Regions from separate parts of the Sphingomonas cynarae genome, predicted to be linked through region 1. Evidence: riboswitches for the same ligand, from Rfam matches in the RefSeq annotation. Region 1 holds a riboswitch; the other holds the start of a gene.

What was found. A riboswitch is a leader RNA that binds a small molecule or an ion and turns the genes downstream of it on or off. The one in region 1 is predicted to bind cobalamin.
Region 2: it holds a riboswitch for cobalamin, as region 1 does, so the genes downstream of both, ABD719_RS01755 (TonB-dependent receptor plug domain-containing protein) here and cobW (cobalamin biosynthesis protein CobW) in region 1, are expected to answer to the same signal.

Annotation. Positions count from the first base shown of each region.
Region 1 is NZ_BAABBF010000004.1:319,106-322,512, reverse strand. It holds gene ABD719_RS10735 (amidohydrolase family protein) at 1-856, shown strand, start outside; gene ABD719_RS10730 (DUF6894 family protein) at 886-1,137, opposite strand; cobalamin riboswitch at 1,305-1,531, shown strand; gene cobW (cobalamin biosynthesis protein CobW) at 1,710-2,783, shown strand; gene cobN (cobaltochelatase subunit CobN) at 2,792-3,407, shown strand, end outside.
Region 2 is NZ_BAABBF010000001.1:369,193-372,599, forward strand. It holds gene ABD719_RS01745 (hypothetical protein) at 1-356, opposite strand, end outside; gene ABD719_RS01750 (Ros/MucR family transcriptional regulator) at 733-1,233, shown strand; cobalamin riboswitch at 1,478-1,700, shown strand; gene ABD719_RS01755 (TonB-dependent receptor plug domain-containing protein) at 1,900-3,407, shown strand, end outside.

The sequences.
Region 1 (3,407 bases):
CGCGGGGGTGCCGATCGGGCTGGGGACGGACGCGGGGATGCCCGATACGCCGCACGGCATCTCGACGTTGCGCGAACTGGAACTGCTGGTGCGGGCCGGGCTGACCCCGGCGCAGGCGCTGGTCGCCGGCACCGCCACCAGTGCGCGGATCATGGCGCTGGACGGCGATCGCGGCACGATCGCGGCCGGCAAGCGCGCCGACCTGATCCTGATCGACGGCCGCCCATGGGATGATATCGCCGACGTCCACAAGGTGTCGCAGGTAGTGATCGACGGCCGCCTCGTCTTCGGCAAGGGCGCGCCGCCCCTGCCCGCCGGCAACCGTGCGACATTCCTGCCGCCGGTGAAGGTCGCCCCCCTGCTCGACGATTTCGAGCGGGCGGACGGGCGCAGCACGCTGGATACGCTGCGGCTGGAGACGGGCGATGGCGGGATCGACCGGACGGTGGAGATCAGCCAGATCGTGCCCCGCGCGGAGGGCGGCCACGCGCTGCTGCTGTCCGCGCGGATGGCGATGAAGGACGATGCCTATGCGGGTGTCGCGATCCCGCTGACGCGTGGATCGGTGACCCCGGTCGACGTGCGCGGATACAGCGGCGTGCGGTTCGATATCATGGGTCCCGGCCGGTACACGCTGCGCCTGAACGGGCCGACCGGGAGCTGGTCGACCAGTATCGACGGCACGGCCGGCTGGAAGACCGTGGAGGTGCCGTTGGCCACGTTAAGTCCGGTGGCACGCGGCGGCAAACCGGGCGCCGCGTGGACCGGCACCGACATCGTGACGGTGGAGATCGGCGCGACGCGACCGCCCGGCGCGACGCTGGGCGTCACGCTGGACGATATCCGTTTCTATTGAAATCCGGTCACGGGCCGGGCCCGGGAGCGTCAGCTCCCGGTCGCGCCGGCCGTTCCCGAACCGCGCGGCACCACCGTGGCGATGATGACATGCAGCAGCGATTGCCCGACGTCGTTCTCGACATTGAGTTGCCAATGCCCCTCGTCGGCAAAGCCCGGATGACTGGACAGATACTCACCGAGATAGCGGACCGCGGCATTGCGCGCGTCGTCCAGTCCTTCGGCCTCGACGGGAATCCGCTCACGTCCGGGACCCATCAGCCTGAAATAATATTGCATCATCCGCGGCACATCGTTGGAAACGGCAAGTGTGTCATTAACCTGAAAAAGGCCGGTTCCGGTACGATGTCGCCATCGACGATCCGGCACCGGAGTGTCTGAAATTCGGCCGTTACGCGATTGGCAAGACGGTTGCCACCCGGTAAGCGCTGCATCGGCCCGGTTCCACCGGACCATCAGATCGCGTCGGTGCCCGACAAGGGCGTAAATGGGAATGCGGTGAGAAGCGACGCTTCGAATCCGCGGCTGTCCCTGCAACTGTAAGCGGCGAGTGACGGACACATGCCTGACCGGCGACGGACAGGCGGCCACTGGCATCGGGTTCGCCCGGCTGGGAAGGCCGTGACCGGAACGACGACCCGCGAGCCAGGAAACCTGCCGACGTAACGGTCGCTCTTGCTCGGGTCCAGGGGATGGCCGGGGCACGGTGTTCCGTCTGAGCGACGAATCCATGCGGCCGGGGTCGCATCGATGCGCGCTGCGGGCGGCCTTCGAGCCATCCGTCCGTCGTTCGCCCATCGGCCTTCGTGCAGCCCCGCCGCCTCGTCGTCGCCTGCGCTCGCGAAGGAAACACCGTGTCCGATTCCGTACAGAGTCCTGTTTCGAATCTCGCCCCGAATCTCGCCAAGGTTCCCGTCACCATCGTCACCGGATTCCTGGGCGCGGGGAAGACGACGCTCATCAGCCATCTGATCCGCCATGCCGCCGGCCGCCGGCTGGCGGTGGTCGTCAACGAATTCGGCACGCTGGGCATCGACGGCGACATATTGAAGGGCTGCGCGATCCCCGATTGCCCGGCGGAAAACGTGGTCGAGCTGGCCAATGGCTGCATCTGCTGCACCGTGGCGGACGACTTCATTCCCACGGTCGAACACCTGCTGGCGATGACGCCGCGCCCCGACCATATCCTGATCGAGACATCCGGACTGGCGCTTCCCAAGCCGTTGCTGAAGGCGTTCGACTGGCCGGCGATCCGATCGCGCATCACCGTCGACGGCGTGATCGCGCTGGCCGATGCGGAGGCGGTCGCCGCCGGGCGCTTCGCCCCCGATCTGGCCGCGCTGGCAGCGCAGCGGGCGGCCGATCCGGGCATCGACCACGAGACCCCGCTGTCCGAGGTGTTCGAGGACCAGCTGGCCTGCGCCGATATCGTCCTGCTGACCAAGGCCGATCTGGCCGGGCCGGAGGGCGTCGCCGCCGCCCGCGCCACGATCGCGGCGGAGGCGCCGCGCCCGGTTCCCGTCGTCGAACTGGTGGACGGCGTGATCGACCCCGCCGTGATCCTCGGCCTGAACGCGGCGGCGGAGGACGATATCGCCGCCCGCCCCTCGCACCACGACGGCGAGGACGATCACGAGCATGACGATTTCGACAGTCTGGTCCACGCGGCCGGCGAGATCGACGATCCCGCGACGCTGGTCGCCCGGATCGAGACGCTGGCGCGCGATCACGATATCCTGCGGGTGAAGGGCTATGCCGCCGTGCGCGGCAAGCCGATGCGGCTGCTGGTGCAGGCGGTCGGCGCCCGGGTCCGCATCCAGTATGACCGGCCTTGGCGAATGGACGAGGCACGACGCACCACGCTGGTCGTGATCGCCGAGCATGACCGGATCGATGCCGCCACGATCGGGGCCGTGCTGAACGGCTGAGCGGCACGATGCACGTCGTCTTTCGGGAGAGCCACGGGCTGGAGGAAACGGCGACCCCGCGCGATCTGGGTCAGCCGCCCGCCGATCTCGTCGTCCTCTCCTTCTCCGACAGCGATCTGGGCGCCTTCGCGGCGGGGTGGCATGCGGCGGCAGCGGGCGGCGCGACGCTGCCGTCGCTGCGCCTCGCCAATCTGGCCGACCTCACCCATCCGCTGTCGGTCGACACCTATGTCGATGCCACCCTGTCGGGGGCGAAGGCCATCCTGATCCGGCTGATCGGCGGGCGGTCCTACTGGTCCTATGGATTGCAACAGGTGGAGCAGCTTGCCCGGTCACGCGGGATCGCGCTGGCGGTGCTGGCCGCGGACGGGCGCGAGGACGACCGGCTGGCGGCGGCATCGACGGTGGCGCCGGCGACGCGGCAACGGCTGGCGACAACGTGCGACGCGGGGGGCGCGGCGGCGGCACAGGCGGCGCTGGCGGAACTGGCGGCGGCGGCCGGGCTCTACAGCGGACCGGTACGCATGGCCGCCGCGCCGGCGAACGTCGGCGCCTGGAGTAACGACGGGGGCGTCACCTGCCCTGCCGCCGCGATGATGCAGCCGGAAACCGGATCCGCCGGAC
Region 2 (3,407 bases), on a different contig from region 1:
ATGAAAGTATCGGTGAAATGCTCGGGCAGTTCGACATCGTCGTCCACCATGATGACCCAGTCGAACCGCGACAGGTCGTGGCGTTCGAGCAGGACGTTGACGTTGTCGAGCTTGCCCAGTTTCTCCACGCCCTTGCTGTCGAAGGTCATGCGGTGCCGCGTGCTGGCCATCTGTTCGTAGATGCGATCGAGCGAGCCGGGCCGTCGGGGCGACTGCACGCCGACGACGAGGATCGCGAGACCGGGCAGGTCGGCATAGAAGGACGACCGGCGCAGGCGTTCCAGCTTCGGCCGGATCGCGCGATCGGCCAACACGTCCTCGACCCGTGAGGTATAGGGGCCGATGCGGCGTGCCACTGCCCGTCTGAGCCGCTGGTGAAAAGTGATATGCCGTCTCCCCGATGCCGGGTCGGCGGCCCCGTGCCGCCCTTCGCCGCCCGCCGCCGCCGCCCCTGGCTGGATGGCTGCTCTATCAATACCGCGCCATCCCGCCAAGCACCGGCTGCGGCGATCCCGTGCCGCCCCGGCACGCCGCCCTGTCGTGACCTGTGGCCCGCCGATACGGGATCGGGATCGTTCGTTGCATTCATCTACGGGTAACATGATCGATCTGTGTGGTTATTCGCACCGCATCGGCCTTTTTGCCGTTCGATATTGGGATTGACCATTTCTGATCTGTATATTGACGGCACCTGTTGCTACGTTACGGGGGGTGGTGATGAAGGAGCATATCATGTCCGACGAAAACCCTGACAACAACGCGGTGGAACTGGCTATCGAGCTGACGATTGCTTGGCTGGGCAATCCCAACACTCGCATTTCTGCCGAAGAGGTGCCGGCGTTCCTTGGCAAGATGCACGAGACGGTGTCGACGCTGCTCGGTACGGGCGTCCAGCCCGCGGCCCCGGCCGAACCGGCGGGTGATTTCACCCCCGCGGTCACCGCCCGCAAGTCGTTGGCGTCGAAGGATCACATCATCTCGATGATCGACGGCAAGCCGTACAAGACGCTGCGCCGGCACCTGGCGACCCATGGGCTGACCCCGGCAGAATATCGTGACCGCTATGGCCTGAAGCCAGACTATCCGATGGTTGCCGAGAATTATTCGGAAAGCCGTCGCGCGATGGCCAAGAAGATCGGCCTCGGCCGCAAGCCCGGTGCGCGCAAGGCGGACGAAAACGCCGCCCCGGCCCCGGCCCGCCGTCGCAAGGCGGACGCTCCCGCCGGCGAATGACCCGTCGGGTCGCCGGCGCCCGTCGCCGTGCGACCAGTCGATCGACACCCGTGCCGGGACACCCCCGGCGCGGGTGTCGTCATGTTAGGGCGATGGCGTTTCGATCATGATGGCACTGGCGTGCCCGGTTTCGTCATCGCTTCGCGACGCTCGCGATGACGCCGGGGGCTTGGCCGCGTCCCAAAATCGCGTTGGCGTCCGTGCCGCATTGCGGTAGGGCGCCGCCGGACCACGACGAATGTCGCGGTCCATCGATCGTGCCGGTGTCCCGAAAGGGGCTTGAATGTGGAATGCGGTGCGGAGGGCTCGCCCTCCCAATCCGCAGCTGTCCCTGCAACTGTCAGCGGCGAGCGAGACGTACGGGCCCGGCCAATCGGTCGGGCGGCCACTGGATCACCCGATCCGGGAAGGCGTAGGTCGAGCCTTGACCCGTGAGCCAGGAGACCTGCCGGCACCGTCGCTCATGCTTTGGTCCAGGGGTTGGCCGGGGCACGGACAGGATTCCGTTCGAGCGACGAACATGGCGGCCGGGGCCGCGACGGGACTGGAGCAGCCGGGCGTCGCGTCCGCCGGGCGCGCATCGGTCCCGGTGTTCGCGCGTGCCCATGGGGTGCGGGCGGAAACGGCCCCGCGTCCGCGTCGTCCGATGGCGCGGGGGGACTGTTCATGAAGACCATCGTTTCACTGCTGGCGTCGGCCGCCATCGGCCTTGCCGCCGCGCCTGCCGCCGCCCGGCCTGCCACCGTGCAGGGCGATCCGACCCTGCCGACCCGCGATGCGGCGGGCAACGAGATCGTCGTCACCGCCTCGCGCTCGGGGGAGGGCACGCCGGTCGCCGATCTGCCCGCCTCGGTGACGCTGCTCGATGCCGCCGCGTTGCAGGAGCGTCAGACCCGGATCGTGTCGGACATTCTGCGCGACGTGCCGGGGCTGGCGGTCAGCCGTACCGGCGGGGTCGGCGGGATGACGCAGGTGCGCATCCGCGGCAGCGAGAGCAACCATGTGCTGGTCCTGATCGACGGCATCGAGGTGTCCGACCCCTTTCAGGGCGAATATGATTTCGGCACGCTGATCGCGGACGAGGCGGCGCGGATCGAGGTGTTGCGCGGCCAGCAATCGTCGCTCTACGGCTCCGACGCGATCGGCGGCGTCATCCAGTACATCACGCTGACCGGCCGCGAGCGGCCCGGCGTCTCGCTGCGCGCGGAAGGTGGCTCGTTCGGCACCGCCGCCGGCGGCGCCCGGATCGCGGGGGCGGGCGACACGGTCGATTATGCGGTGTCCGGCTCGGTCTATCACACCGGCGGCACGCCCACCGCGCGCGGCGGCAGTCGCGATATCGGATCGACCAGCGTCGGCACCACCGCCAAGGCGACATGGACGCCGTCGTCCACCTTCAAGCTGACCGGTGTCGGCCGCTACAGCTATACCGATGCCGACAACAACGATCCGGCGACCAGCGGGCCGCTGTTCGGCTACACCGTCGACAGCCCGGGCGTCCATTCGCGCGTGCAGGGCTTCTACGGTCTCGCCCGCGCCGAACTGGCCCTGGCGGACGGGCGCTGGACCAGTGCGCTGACCGGGCAGTTCGCCGATACGAACCGCAAGGGCTATGGCAGCACCGGGCTGGCGAACGGCAATAGCGGCCGCCGCTACAAGGGCTCGTTCGAGACGAGCTACCGGATCGATACCGGTGCGCTGGTCAGCCGGATCACCGGCGCGGTCGATTACGAGCGGGAATCGTTCCGCAACCTTACCCCCGGCGGCTTCGCCTTCACCGGCCGCCGCGCGACCGAGAACTGGGGCTTCGTCGGCCAGTATGAAGGCAATGTCGGCGATGCGCTGTCGCTCGGCGCGTCGGTGCGGCACGACCGCAACGACCGGTTCGCCGATCCCACCACCTTCCGTCTCCAGGCCGGTTACCGGCTGCCGTTCGGTCTGCGCGCGCGCGGCGCCTATGGCACCGGCGTCAAGAATCCCGGCTATTTCGAGCTCTTCGGCTTTGCGGACGGCCGGTACATCGGCAATCCCGATCTGCGCCCCGAAAAGTCGAAGGGCTGGGAAGCGGGACTGGATCAGGAGATCGCGGGTGGCCGCGCGACGGTGGGCGCGACGTATTTCGAAAGCAGGCTGGAAGACGAGATATTCACCACCTTCCTCGCCCCCGATTTCCT